DNA from 4 places in the Peribacillus sp. NPDC060253 genome. Region 3 is predicted to be linked to each of the others. Evidence: riboswitches for the same ligand, from Rfam matches in the RefSeq annotation. Region 3 holds a riboswitch; each other region holds the start of a gene.

Region 1 (3,701 bases), on a different contig from region 3:
TACACTGAAATTTTCGTTCAAGAAGCTTTCAATGAAATAGAGCAGCATGCAAAGGAAACGTTAATTGCCGTAGAAACAGGCGATACTCTTCGCATCATGCTTTCTTCGCTTCGCAAGCTGACAAGACACAATCCAATCAATGTCATTGCGAAAAAACGTGAAGCTTCAGTTAAGGTTATCGAAACGGAAAAATACGCACTTTAAGAAATAAATTGAAATCTTAAAAGGGAATGCCCGTAATAGGCATTCCCTTTGCTTTGATGAAATCACGTTGGAAAATCAAAGGACATTTCGTTGTATTGCGTGGTGAAAACGGGTATTCTATTGGTAGGTGGTGAAATGATGGGATTAACATTATATTGGTACCCAAAATGCGGCACATGCCGTAATGCGAAGAAGTGGTTGGATAGTCATGAACTGCAATATGAAGCGATCCATATAGCGGAAAATCCACCTTCTCGAACTGAAATCGAACAACTTTATAAAAACAGCGGATTAGAGTTGAAGAAGTTTTTCAATACTAGCGGTCAAAAATATCGGGAGCTCGGGTTAAAGGATAAGCTGAAAGAAGCTTCTGAAACAGAGATGCTTGATATATTGTCCACTGATGGCATGCTGCTAAAAAGACCGATTGTAACGGATGGCACTAAAGTGACAGTGGGTTTCAAAGAAGAGCAATTCGAACAGGCTTGGAACTAAAATTACACAAAATATTTGGTTAATTTCTTACTTAAAACAAAGTTCTACCTTATAATGTAATAGATAAAACAAGATGTACATATGGAGGGAATTAATAATGACAACGCCAAAAGAACTTCGTTACACTAAAGAACATGAATGGGTCAAAACGGAAGATGGAACAGTCCGCATCGGAATAACAGCTTTTGCCCAGTCCGAACTTGGGGACATCGTTTTCGTCGAGCTTCCAGAGGTCGGGGATGAATTGAAAGCGAACGAGCCATTTGGAAGTGTTGAATCCGTTAAAACCGTTTCTGAGCTTTATGCTCCAATCAGTGGCAAGGTTGTTGAAGTGAACGATGATTTAAGTGACAACCCTGAGTATGTGAATGAATCTCCTTTTGAAAAAGCATGGATGATCGTGCTGGAACCAGCAAATAGCAGTGATATTGAAAACCTGATGAGCGCTGAAGAATATGAGAGCTTGATTAACGGTTAAAGCGAAGTAGAGGGGGCCAGATAATGGCCTGCTCTCTTTTTCATTTTGGATATGGCAGTTGCGCACATAATTCGTGAGATGGAGTGATGACATGGAATGCGGCGAATTCGATAAAGTGATCATTGTAGAAGGCAGTTCCGATAGAAGAAAAGTTGCCTCCGTTTTAAATGAAGATGTGGAAATAAGATGTACGAATGGAACCATATCATTAACTAAGCTAGATGAATTTGTTGATGAATTAATGGATCGTGATGTCTATCTCCTTTTTGACGCAGATGAATCAGGAGAAAAGCTGCGGAAGCAATTCCGGAGGGAAATGCCGGAAGCGAACCACTTGTACATTAATAAAATGTACAAGGAAGTGGAAAGCTCGCCCGAACATCATATCGCAACTGTCCTTTTATCTGCCAATATGAATGTGAAAATGAAATATTTAAGTCAAAGGGTGAACGACTAATTGATGCGGGAATGGAAAGAAGAAGAGTGTCAGCTTGCTGTTGAAAAAGGGGAAACCTTTTGCTTATATTTATATACGCCTTTATGTGGTACCTGTCAGGTGGCTTCCAAGATGCTGACGATTTCATTGGAACTTTTCCCGGATTTTAAGGCAGGCAAAATGAACATGAATTATGTTCAAGCATTTGCGGAATCGTATGAAATTGAAAGCGTCCCTTGTTTATTGCTTTTCAAAGAAGGAAAGCTGTACAAAAAAATATATGCCTTTCAATCCGTTCCTTATTTGTATGGATTGCTTAAGGAAATTAGCTAAGAAACCAACCAGTTACGGGTTGGTTTTTTAGCTTTGTATAGGTAAGGGCCAAAATCTAAATAAAACAAAGAATATTCTAACTATTCATTGACTGGATAAATGTAAAATGCTATATTTTGAATTAAGAAAGTAACTGCTGAATTTAATAGTTCTTATCAAGAGTGGCGGAGGGACTGGCCCGACGAAGCCCGGCAACCGGTATAAATTTATATACGGTGCTAATTCCAGCAGAGTGTTGGCTCTGGAAGATGAGGTGTGTATGAAAACCTCTTCTTGTGGAAGTGGTTTTTTTGTTATTCAATGGATTTCCCGGTTTTATTATAATTCCAACTAAATCGATAGAAGAAGAGGAGAAAGCCTATGTCAGAGAAAAAGTTGCGTTTCGAAACATTGAGTGTTCATGGTGGTCTGCAAGCTGATGAAACAGGTGCCCGTGCAGTTCCTATTTACCAAAGCAATGCATACTTGTTCAAAGACACCGACCATGCAGCGAATTTATTTGGCTTAAAGGAGAATGGCTATATCTATTCTCGACTCCATAACCCCACGGTCAGCGTTTTCGAGGAAAGAATGGCCTTATTGGAAGGCGGGATCGGCGGATTGGCAACAGCAAGCGGAATGGCGGCCATTTCCCTGTCAATCTTAAATATTGCCGGTGCAGGGGATGAGATTGTTTCAGCCTCTACATTGTATGGTGGTACGTATAATCTTTTTGAAAATACTCTCCCTAAATATGGGATTAAAGTGAAATTCGTCTCCCCTGATGACCCTGAAAATTTTAAAAGGGCGATTACGCCAAAAACAAAAGCCATATTTGCTGAAACAATTGGAAATCCAAGCTTGAGGGTTTTAGATATCGAAGCAGTAGCGGATATCGCCCACGATGCCGGCATACCTTTAATTATCGATAATACCTTCGCTACACCATATCTTTGCAGACCCATTGATTTTGGAGCGGATATTGTCATCCACTCTGCTACAAAATGGCTATTGGGTAATGGAACGACATTAGGCGGTGTCATTGTGGACGGAGGGAAGTTCGACTGGAACTCGCCAAACTACCCTGGCTTTACCGAGCCTGATCCAAGCTACGATGGTCTCGTGTACTCGGAGGCAGTTGGACCCGCTGCTTTTATTACAAAAGCCCGTGTGCAATTACTTCGTGATTTAGGCCCTTCGTTAAGTGCCCAAAGTGCATTTCAGTTTACGCTTGGACTTGAAACGCTGCATGTAAGAATGAAAGAGCATATCTCGAACACCAAGTCTGTCATTCAATATTTGAGAAATCAACCGGCTGTGACCTGGGTTTCATATCCTGCTAATGAGGATCATCCGGATAAAGCCCTTGCAGATAAATACTTGCCTAAGGGAGCTGGAGCGGTTGTGACCTTCGGAATACAAGGTGACCGTGAGGCCGGAGCAAAACTTATCAATTCGGTTGAATTATGGTCCCATGTAGCGAATGTTGGGGATGCTAAGAGTTTAATCATCCATCCCGCCAGTACGACCCATCAACAATTGAATGAGGCAGGTCTGGCGAAAGCGGGTGTGAGTGCTGATCAAGTCCGACTATCCATTGGGATAGAAAATGTTGAGGATTTAATTGAAGATTTAGAGCAGGCAATTGAAAAAGCGACGAATATCGTCTCCTTGGCTTCTAAAACGATTTAAGGAAAAGACAAGTTCATATTATTATAGAAATATTATACATTGCACTCCTTTTTTATCTATGATAAAATTTCACCATACTAAAGA
Region 2 (3,701 bases), on a different contig from region 3:
GCCAAATCATTTACTGAATTTCCTTCTTTTATAAATCGTCTGCGAAAAAGAAGCTGTGACGCGCTAATACTCATCCAAACTATAACCACGGCTAGACCCGAAATGGATACAAGCACTATGTATACAGTATCCGGAGCAATAATACTCGAGAACAGGGCTAAGCCTCCGCCCAACATACTGAAAATGACTGCATATATTGGAACACCCCGTTTTGTCAATTTTGCAAATATTGGGGATATAGTTTTTTTATCTGCAAGTGACCAAAGCATTCTGGATGAGGCATAAAGTCCTGAGTTTGCAGCAGACAAAATGGCAGTTAAAATAACAAAGTTCATAATATCCGCTGAATATGGCACTCCAATACGTTCAAGAACTGCTACAAAAGGGCTCTCTAATACGCTTGCATCCGAAATAGGCAATAATGCGGATAATACGACGATGGTTCCTACAAAAAAGATAATTAATCTCCATAATGTCATACGGATTGCCTTTGGTATCGTTTTTTCTGGATTAACCGTTTCTCCAGCTGCAATTCCGATTAATTCCGTTCCAGAAAATGCAAAATTCACTGCAAGCATCGTCATTAGAATGGCAAAAGCCCCATTAGGGAATAAACCTGCATGTGTAAAATTGGAAAATAACGGAGCTGATTGCGAATGTATGATGGGAATAAAACCTAGCATTGCCGCTGCTCCTAAAATAATAAATATCACAATCGCAAATACCTTTATAGACGCAAACCAGAATTCGGATTCAGCAAAAAACTTAACAGTCCACGCATTTAAGACAAAAACCAAAATGGCAAATAAAGCGCTCCATATCCAGACATTGATTGAGGGAAACCATCGCTGCATCAACAAACCTGCAGCCGTGAATTCCGAACCCAGTGCGACAGTCCAAGTTAGCCAGTACAACCAGGCTACTGTATACCCTGTCCCAGGTCCTATGTATTTCGCTGCATAGCTATGAAATGCACCTGTCTCGGGCATTTGCACTGCCAGTTCACCTAAACATAACATGACTAGATAAACCACTAATGCTCCAATCAAATACGAAAGGATTGTACCAAACGGGCCAGCCTGTTGAATCGTATAACCCGAACTTAAGAATAAACCAGTTCCAATCACCCCGCCAAGCGATAGCATTATTATATGACGTGCTTGCATTTCCCTTTGAAAATTATGCTTCCTTTTGTTCCCCATTCTTACTCTCCTCTATCTTGCATCCAGAAAAAACGAAAACGCACTCTAATAAAGAGTGCGTTACTGACAAATAAAAACGTTCGGTCTTATCTATCAAGGTTTCACCCCCTGGAATTAGCACAGTGTCCTTGTAGACCTGTTGCTGAGGTTTCATAGGGCCAGTCCCTCCACCTCTCTGGATAAGAAATTATTTTTTATAACTCTATCAACCTATGAAAAAATTGTCAAGTTTTGTTTTGGATAGTAAAGACTTCCTTTAAATTCCTACAAGTTTGATTCCCTGGCATAGTATGAAAGGATTGCTTGTTTTAGGACAGTCGTTCACCATATTTGATTGGAGTTAATACTGGTTTAACAAAAATGGCGACATCTTAAAAGATGTCACCATTTTTTTCTTTTTCCTTAAGGCCGTTCTATTTCAAATAATTCCCCTAGTTTGGTATAAGTATGACCCGCTAATCTTGCTACAGGTTTTAGCCCATTCTGGTCAATTCGGCCATTATGGTAAATATCTTGCTCTATATGATAGCAGACTATTTTTCCTATCAATAAATCACAACCAGGTTTATTCTTGGAACCTGCCAATGGTATCGCATGCTCTAATATACATTCAAAGCGTACCTTCGCTTCTTGCAATCCTGGTACGGATACCTTATCACTAACCGCCGGCGTGAAATTAGTAAGACTCAATTCACTTTCGTCCGGTGGGAGTTCCTTCGCTGTTCGATTTGCATCAGCAACATTGTTTTCATCAGTGATATGAACAACGAATTCACCCGATTGAATGGCATTTCGGGCTGTATCCTTTGAAACTCCTTCTTTCCGTTGAATAGATATGGAAATCATTGGAGGATTGGAACTGACGATATTAAAAAAACTGAACGGCGCTATATTGATTGTACCGGTTTCGGATTGTGTAGTAACAAGGGCTATAGGTCTCGGTATTATGCTTCCAGTCAAAAACTTATAATTTTCCCGTTCAGTCAGACTTTCAGGATTAACTGAAATCATCTTCATTCCCTCTTTCATTCTTATAAAAATTTCTGTTGAAACCATGAACCTGCTGCCTCAACCTCTGAACGTGTTAACTGATGCCCGTAATTTTCCCAATGAACATCCACCGTAGCACCAGCTTGCAGTAAAAGTTGATTAAGTTCTTCCGTTTCTTCTGCAGGGCAAATCGGATCGTTTTTACCTGCAGCAATAAAAACAGGTATATCCGAGAGGGACGGTAATGCAAGCCCGCGTCTAGGCACCATTGGATGATGAAGAATCGCTCCCTGTAATACCCCTTCGAAATGGAACATCAAACTTGCCGCTATATTGGCACCATTAGAATAACCTAATGCTACCACTTTGTCACGATCAAAGTCATATTTTCCGGAAGCTAAGTCCAAGAACTCATAAAGCTCCTTCGTACGGAAGATCAAATCTTCTTCATCAAAAACCCCTTCAGCTAACCGGCGGAAATATCGAGGCATTCCGTTTTCAAGTACATTTCCCCGTACGCTCAATACGGATGAACCCGATGAAACCATTTCCGCTAACGGCAAGAGGTCTGTTTCCGTTCCTCCCGTACCATGTAAAAGCAATAGTAAAGGTGCCTCCGGATTACTTCCTTTTTGAAAAATATGCTTCATCATTTATCCTCCTCCAGTACTCTCGGCACTGCCGGCAGTAACGTTTTCTCCATGATTCCCCTTTTTTCTTCCAGCCATGGCGGCAGCATTAATTTACTACCCATCGTTTCCTTTGTCTCATCATGAGCAAATCCAGGTGGATCTGTGGCAACTTCAAAGAGAATGCCTCCATCCTCCCTGAAATAAATGGCATCGAAGTATTGACGGTCTTTAAAGGGTGTCACTCCATAACCATGGTTACCGATATGCTCTCTCCACTCTTTATGATCTTCATTATCGATCGCACGCCATGCAAGATGATGGACAGTTCCCACTCCGATTTCCCCATTTGGCAAAACTGATTTTTTAACATCTATCAAATTTCCGATATCCGAAGTGGATTTATAGCGGATGAAATCCCCCTCTTCCCCAATCTTTTGCAGGCCCATCACTTCCTCTAATAGTTCCATCGTTTTGATCGGTTTTGACGTCAATAATACGGCACCGCCGAATCCCTTTACCGCCTTATCGGCTGGTACACCGCCGAATGACCACGCGCTATTTTTACCTTCTTTACGTTCAACCAATTCAAGTTGCAAACCATGGGGATCTTGAAATTCGAGATATTCCTCACCGAAACGTGAAACCTTTTCAAAGTCTACGTTAAATTTATCCAAACGCGTTTCCCAGAAACCCATTGAACCTTCCGGAACGGCATATGTCGTTATCCCCACTTGTCCAGAGCCAATTGTTCCTTTGTATGCTCCAGGCCATGGAAAGAAAGTGATAATTGTGCCAGGTGAACCTGATTCATCTCCGAAATATAAATGGTAGGTGCCTGGATCATCAAAATTAACGGTTTTCTTCACCATACGCATCC
Region 3 (3,701 bases):
CCGATTGCTTTCGTTTATCCTTACCGCTTGCCGTAATATAAAAGAAAGGGCTTTTGGGTTCACGAATGGATAAATTCCCGCTTGTTCCCATGAACCAATCCCTTTCGGCCAGTTCTGCTTTAATCTCCGCCAATTCCAGCCATTCTTTACTCTGTGTGTTCATGCCCGTGGCTCCTCCCGCTGCTTTAAAATGTCAATTACATCATAAAACGTTTCAAATCCTTGATGTGGGATTCCATCTTTATTACATTTCTCAAGCAGAATGTCACGAGCAATGACAAAATCAGCCTGTTTTGCTGCTTCAAAATCAGTCACTGAATCTCCGATGACGAGTTTAAAATCATCCTCGCCTGCAATTTCCCTCATAATTGAAGGCTTACAGCAGCCACAATCATTTTTACATTGGTCATCACAAGCATTGGGCCACTCTATATAGATCCTTTCCTTATCGAAGTAGGCATTGTTACAAAAAACGGAATCTGGGGGCAAGATTTCATGTAAAAGAGGTTCGATAAAAAAATCCATGCCTCCGCTTACTATATATAAAGGAATGTTAGCTTGTTTCGTATACTCAACGAATTCATAAAACCCTGGCCGAATGCCAGCTGTGTCTATTACATATTGAATGATTTCATCCTTCAAGGTACTGTCAAGCAGGGAAAACATATCGCCTACCCCAGAGGATATACTGATTTTTTGTTGAAGAACCGCATCTTTCAACTCTTCCCATTCTGGAGGCGCAAATTTTTTCATGATAGAAATGATATTATCTGTGTTGGTGATCGTACCGTCAAAATCACAAAAGATGATCGGTTTCATTATTTCTTATAAGCCTCCCCATAAAACAAGAGCTTTTTTTAGTGTTTCTTCCTCAGCCGCCGCTTCAGATAGGTCCTTTCCTGCTAGAACGGCTTCCACAGCAGAACGGAAAGCCTTGGCCCCGCCTTCTGCTCCGTCAGGGTGTCCGTGGATACCACCTCCGGCATTGATTACGCTGTCTATACCGAAATCCTTGATTAGGTCGGGAACCATGCCCGGATGAATACCAGCTGAAGGAACAGGGAAGGCCTTTTTCCAAGAAAGTTCATCTTTTGTCAGAGCTTTTGCAATGGCTAATGTCTCGTCTTTTTCAAGTGCGACATTTCCATAAGGGGATGGGAATAAGGATAAATCTGCACCTGATAGCCTCACTAATTTACCAAGCAATAATGGATAGCCGATTCCATAAAAAGATGAAGAAGCCAACGCTCCGCTAAATGCGGGATGTGCCATGATCGGCAGCTTGATTCGATCATGTTCACGCAAGGCTTGCATTACATCCAAACCATATGTATGAACGTTGAACAATAAAGCATCTGCCCCTGCTTCAGCCGCTTGCTCTGCCTTATCCAATAATTCAAATGTTTTCCCTGATAGATTGACAGCATATAAAGTTCGGTGACCAGTGGTTTCATAGACTTCATTCAATATTCTTTTTCCGGTTTTAATTCGATCGATAAAAGGAGTCTGTTCCTGGTCAAAGAGAATCTCGTCGTCTTTTACAAGATCGACACCTCCTAATGCCTGTTGCTTCAGTTGCTCATTATGGAATGTTAAATCCCGTCCTAACACACCTTTGAAAATGCTCATCACAAGAGGCCGATTATATACTTCAATCTTCTCTCTTATGCCTGCAATACCAAATTGCGGACCAGGAAAAGCCTTGTGAATATCACCGATAAAATCCAAGTCGATCAGTTTAATTTCACCGTCCAATGAAAGTTTACCGAAGACCGTCGTGAGGATTGCGGGTAAATCATTAGAGAAATTCCCTGCTGGATAAGCAATTTTAATGAATGAACGGTACACTTTACGATCAAAATAGCGGTTAGCCTTCTCTTCTTCAGCTAATGGTGTCACAGAGACGACACGTCCCTTATGCTTTTCCAGCTGCTTCTGAACTAAATGGGGCAGGTCCGTCCATGTTCCCACAGTCAAACCCAAGGCAATGCTTTCTGCTTTTTTCTCATGTTTTCCATCAAAATCATGAATTAAGTAAGTAGCGATTATCTCGCTCATCTGATCACTCCTATAACACGTTAGTAGAATCTCGAAGTCATTAACTTTAAATCTCAAATTGGCAAAAGCCCCTTCACAATGAAGAGGCTTTAAAAAGCCATCTTCTTATCTCCCAGCCATTAGCTGCAAGAATTAGCACCGTGCCTTGTGGATTTCAAGAAAATCCGGCGAAGAATTCCGCCCCATTTTACAATGGAATTACGGTCGGTTGCTGGGCTTCATAGGGCTAGTCCCTCCACCTGCTCAAAATAAGAAAACGCTGATATATAGTTATGTTTAAGTATCGAAAGATTAAGAATTTAGTTTGTATTCTGACAGGTAATCCGTACATTGTCAATAGGTTTATGATTATTTAAGGTGGATAACTTCTCCCCCAGTTAAAATATGTTTAATGCGCGTATCCGTTCGACAGCCTCTTTAAGCCGTTCTTCGGAAGTAAGAAGCCCTACCCTGACGTACCCTTCGCCAAATTCACCAAATCCATTTCCAGCAGCTACAGCTACGTGGGCATGCGTTAATAAATAATCCGCAAAACTCTCGGATGTAAACCCTTTTGGTATCTTGAGCCAGGCAAAAAAAGAGGCGTCCGGAGCTTTGACATCCCAGCCGATGGCCTGTAATCCCTCAATGAAAACATTCCTTCGCCCCTCGTATTTCTTCACTAACTCCTCTACACAACTCTGCGAGTCAAGTAAAGCACTTGCCGCTGCTTCTTGTATCGCCGGGAAGAGACTCACATAAAGATGGTCTTGCAAAAGCTCAAGCGCTTCTATGACACTTTTATTCCCAACTGCGAAGCCGACTCTCCACCCTGCCATATTATATGTTTTCGATAGTGTATATATCTCAATTCCTATATCCTTCGCTCCCTCAGCTTGGAGAAAACTTATCGGTTTTTTCCCTTCAAATCCTATCGCCCCATATGCAAAATCGTGGACCACACAAATGGAATGCTCTTTTGCGCAGGAGACCGTTTCCTCAAAGAAACTTAAAGTTGCAGATGCACCAGTAGGATTATTCGGATAGTTCAAGAACATCATTTTTGCTTTATCAAGCACGTCACTATGTATATCTTTGTAATCCGGAAGAAAACCATTTTCTTCTGTCAGCGGCATGACTTCCGTTTTTGCCTGAGCTAGAACAACACCGGAAAGATAATCAGGATAGCCGGGATCAGGAACCAGAATCGTATCCCCAGGATTCAATAAACATTGTGGCAATTCCACAAGTCCTGCCTTTCCACCAAAGAGAATCGCGACTTCGCTATTGGGATCGAGCTTGACCCCATATTCACGTTCATAAAAGACAGCGGCAGCATCTTTTAAATATTGATGCCCACGGAACGGTGAATATTTATGATTAATCGGTTTTTCAGCGGCTGCCTGTAGACTTTTCACAATATGCTCAGGTGTCGGCTGATCAGGATTTCCCTGACCTAAATTAATGACATCATGTCCTTGTGCTGTAATCGCATTGACTTTTGCGACTAGAGAGGCAAAAAACTGCTTGGGCAGTTCCTGAAGCAGTCTTGATTTTTCAAATTGCAACATTTTTACACCTTCTCTGAAATTTCTTGAAATTCTAGTCACAAATGATATATGTTTATCATCGTCTTGTAAAGCATTTTTTACATGTGGTGGTTT
Region 4 (3,701 bases), on a different contig from region 3:
GACCAGAGGATTTCCATAATGAAGGAGCTTACTTCACGGAGTCCACTAACACTACATTCACGACCCAAATTGATGTAGCTGAACTCATGGGTGCGGAAATTATGCTTTACTCCACATTCGAGGGGCAGGACTTCGTTGCCCGGGTGGATGCGAAAAATATTATCCATGCAGGCGAAAACATCGAGCTTGCCCTCGACATGAATAAAGCCCACTTTTTTGATAAAGGGACCGAACATCGCATTCTGGTTGAAGAAGATGAACAGATTGCTGAAGGCATGAAGTTGCCTGCTAATTAAATAAACAAAAGACCCGTTCATGAACGGGTCTTTTTGTGTTTTCTGACAACTATTCCTGCACCAATAGCACTTCATCATGTCCGCATTCTGAGCATTTCATGATATGCGGGCATTGGCCTTTCTGAAGGGATTGAGGGTACCCGTCGTTTAGCTTGAGTGTGTCTATGTCCATATAGGCGCTGTATTCATCAGCGTAATCCATGAATTTCCCTTTATCGTCAAGATCACTGCCGCATTCCGGGCAATTCACATGAATTTTTCTTAGACCGTTACAAAGCGGGCATAAAGACATTGTTTTTCCTCCTGTTTCAGATAACGTTTTGATCTTAAGTTTTTTCATTCCATGATTCAAATATTGAAACACCCTCCCTAAAAACAGTGGGAGGGCATTCCTAGGCATTATTTATTAACCATGTTAGCTGGGTCGACCCACGCTTTGAATTCATCTTCCGTCAGGAATTCCAATTTCAACGCTGCTTCTTTTAACGTAGAATTGTCCTTGAATGCAGTTTTGGCGATCTTGGCTGCTTTTTCATAACCAATATGAGGGTTCAATGCCGTAACCAACATAAGGGAACGTTCTACATTTTCTTTGATTTTATCTTCATTTGCAGTGATGCCAACCGCACAATTATTGTTGAAAGAGTGAATGCCTTCCGTCAATAATTTAACCGTTTGCAGGAAGTTATAGATGATGACAGGTTTAAAAACGTTCAATTCGAAGTTACCTTGGCTTGCTGCAAAGCCAATTGTCGCATCGTTACCCACGATTTGTGTCGCAATCATCGTAAGCGCTTCACTTTGTGTTGGATTGACTTTACCTGGCATGATGGAGCTGCCTGGCTCATTTTCTGGAATGGCAATTTCACCGATTCCGCTTCTAGGACCACTTGCCAACCATCTGACATCGTTCGCAATTTTCATTAAATCTGCTGCCAGTGCTTTCAATGCACCATGTGCATAAACGATTTCGTTATGGCTTGTCAATGCATGGAATTTATTATCCGAAGTGACAAAAGGATGTCCTGTATCCGCTGCGATTTGTTTAGCAGAAAGTCCCGGGAATTCTTTTTTTGTATTGATTCCCGTTCCTACAGCCGTTCCTCCAAGTGCAAGGTTCAATAATTTTTGGCTGCTCTCCTCAATCATCGCCAAGTCTTTTTCAAGCATCGCCTTCCAACCGGAAATTTCTTGTCCTAAAGTTAGTGGAGTTGCATCTTGAAGGTGTGTCCGGCCAATTTTCACGACATCCCAAAATTCTTTTTCTTTTGAATCGAATGTATCACGAAGTGCTTTGATGGCAGGAACCAATTTTTCAGCGACTTCCATGAAGGCTGCAATGTGCATGGCGGTCGGGAATGTATCATTGGAGCTTTGTGCCTTGTTAACATCATCATTCGGGTGAAGAGTTTCAGATTCACCATTTTCTTTTAACCATTCATTCCCTTTGTTAGCGACCACTTCGTTCAGGTTCATATTACTTTGTGTGCCGCTTCCCGTTTGCCAGACCACAAGCGGGAAATGTTCATCAAGCGTACCTTCAAGAATTTCGCCGCAAATCTTAATGATGGCATTTTTTTTCACTTCCGAAATATCACCAAGATCATAGTTCACCTTTGCCGCAGCTTGTTTAACATATGCAAATGCACGTACTAATTCAATTGGCATTTTTTCATTACCGATTTTGAAATTATTGCGGCTTCTCTCAGTTTGTGCTCCCCAATATTTATCAGCAGGAACTTTCACTTCACCCATCGTATCTCGTTCGATTCTGTATTCCATGTGTTCTCCTCCTAAGTTTGCACTATTCATCGAAGACCTTATGTATATGAAATGAATAATGTCGTATTATTTTTCTCTCTATACATTGTACAAATTTTATTATTTTAAAGCAAAAAAACCGTCCAGCTTCCCCTCCCCTTTTTCTAAATAATCCATTTAATATTGCGATTATCCCTGCCCCCCTGCAGATTTTTGATGTTTTTTTAAAATACGTAAAGTGTCGATACCGCTTGGCCCCAACCGACCCAACCCTGCACATCTAAGCAATTTCCTTCCAAAATGTTCTTGACAGTAATTTATATATATAGTAAATTCAAAAGAAATTGAATAATCTAAACTCTTATCGAGAGAGGTAGAGGGAATGGCCCGATGACACCTCAGCAACCTTCATTTGTTTCAAACCAATGAAAAGGTGCTAATTCCACAAGTTTGTGAACTTGGAAGATAAGAAGAATGACTCATCCCCATTTAATCAAAGTCTTCTTCTTAAAGAAGACTTTTTTTTATTTTATATAACTCAAAGGAGCAGTGAAAACTATGTACAAAACCGAAACATATCTTGCTCAATTAGGAAATCGCAGTGAAACGGCGACGGGAACAGTCAATCCGCCGGTATACTTTTCAACAGCTTTCCGCCACGAAGGAATTGGCCAATCGACAGGATTCGATTACACAAGGACAGGTAATCCCACACGACAGCTATTGGAACGATCCATTGCCGATTTGGAAAAAGGCGACCAAGGATATGCCTGCAGTTCAGGAATGGCTGCCATTTCCACGATACTGGCTTTATTTAAATCAGGCGATGCATGGATTGTCAGCGAGGATCTTTATGGCGGTACATATCGACTGTTAGAACAAGGTTTTAAAAAATGGGGGTTGCAGTGTGACTATGTAAACACTTGTTGTTTGGAGGATATCGAGAAAGCCATCACTCCTCACACGAAAGCCATCTTCATCGAAACTCCCACTAACCCCCTTATGCAGCAAACGGACATTAGCGCCGTTGCCGCACTGGCAAAACAATTTAATCTATTGTTAATCGTTGATAACACTTTTTATACGCCTCTTATTCAGCAACCCATCCTGCTTGGCGCGGATATTGTCATTCACAGTGCCACCAAGTATCTAGGTGGTCATAATGATGTACTTGCCGGACTGATCGTGGCTAGCGGCGCGGATTTATGTGAGGCACTTGCCTTCCATCATAATGGTACCGGCGCGGTCTTGAGCCCCTTTGATTCTTGGCTGCTGATGCGCGGAATGAAAACCCTGGCATTGCGGATGGAACGTCATGAAAAGAATGCCAAGATACTTGTAGATTACTTATCGGAACATGATTGTGTAACGGACGTATTGTATCCCGGAAGAGGCGGCATGATTTCATTCCGTATCATTGATGAATCAGCGGTCAACCCATTTTTACAATCGCTCTCATTAATTTCGTTTGCAGAAAGCCTTGGAGGGGTTGAAAGCTTCATCACCTATCCCGCTACACAAACACATGCCGATATACCGCTTGAAGTCAGAACGGCAAATGGGGTTTGTAATCGCCTGCTCCGCTTCTCCGTTGGCATCGAGGATAGCGATGATTTGATTGGGGACTTACAGCAAGCATTCGCA

The links. A riboswitch is a leader RNA that binds a small molecule or an ion and turns the genes downstream of it on or off. The one in region 3 is predicted to bind S-adenosylmethionine.
Region 1: another riboswitch for S-adenosylmethionine. It lies ahead of ACFWE9_RS12165 (O-acetylhomoserine aminocarboxypropyltransferase/cysteine synthase family protein); the one in region 3 lies ahead of mtnW (2,3-diketo-5-methylthiopentyl-1-phosphate enolase).
Region 2: another riboswitch for S-adenosylmethionine. It lies ahead of mmuP (S-methylmethionine permease); the one in region 3 lies ahead of mtnW (2,3-diketo-5-methylthiopentyl-1-phosphate enolase).
Region 4: another riboswitch for S-adenosylmethionine. It lies ahead of ACFWE9_RS22290 (methionine biosynthesis PLP-dependent protein); the one in region 3 lies ahead of mtnW (2,3-diketo-5-methylthiopentyl-1-phosphate enolase).

Annotation. Positions count from the first base shown of each region.
Region 1 covers NZ_JBHXAS010000038.1:5,384-9,084, forward strand. Annotated here, with positions in the region: gene ACFWE9_RS12140 (acyl-CoA dehydrogenase family protein) at 1-204, shown strand, start outside; gene ACFWE9_RS12145 (arsenate reductase family protein) at 343-699, shown strand; gene gcvH (glycine cleavage system protein GcvH) at 797-1,177, shown strand; gene ACFWE9_RS12155 (toprim domain-containing protein) at 1,269-1,634, shown strand; gene ACFWE9_RS12160 (thioredoxin family protein) at 1,638-1,946, shown strand; SAM riboswitch class I at 2,096-2,201, shown strand; gene ACFWE9_RS12165 (O-acetylhomoserine aminocarboxypropyltransferase/cysteine synthase family protein) at 2,307-3,617, shown strand.
Region 2 covers NZ_JBHXAS010000061.1:4,537-8,237, forward strand. Annotated here, with positions in the region: gene mmuP (S-methylmethionine permease) at 1-1,202, opposite strand, end outside; SAM riboswitch class I at 1,286-1,388, opposite strand; gene ACFWE9_RS16065 (flavin reductase family protein) at 1,605-2,213, opposite strand; gene ACFWE9_RS16070 (alpha/beta hydrolase) at 2,234-2,842, opposite strand; gene ACFWE9_RS16075 (ring-cleaving dioxygenase) at 2,842-3,701, opposite strand, start outside.
Region 3 covers NZ_JBHXAS010000019.1:19,175-22,875, forward strand. Annotated here, with positions in the region: gene ACFWE9_RS07490 (methylthioribulose 1-phosphate dehydratase) at 1-163, opposite strand, end outside; gene ACFWE9_RS07495 (2-hydroxy-3-keto-5-methylthiopentenyl-1-phosphate phosphatase) at 160-819, opposite strand; gene mtnW (2,3-diketo-5-methylthiopentyl-1-phosphate enolase) at 826-2,058, opposite strand; SAM riboswitch class I at 2,161-2,313, opposite strand; gene ACFWE9_RS07505 (pyridoxal phosphate-dependent aminotransferase) at 2,436-3,608, opposite strand.
Region 4 covers NZ_JBHXAS010000123.1:8,046-11,746, reverse strand. Annotated here, with positions in the region: gene ACFWE9_RS22305 (ABC transporter ATP-binding protein) at 1-296, shown strand, start outside; gene ACFWE9_RS22300 (hypothetical protein) at 346-588, opposite strand; gene fumC (class II fumarate hydratase) at 696-2,078, opposite strand; SAM riboswitch class I at 2,416-2,529, shown strand; gene ACFWE9_RS22290 (methionine biosynthesis PLP-dependent protein) at 2,616-3,701, shown strand, end outside.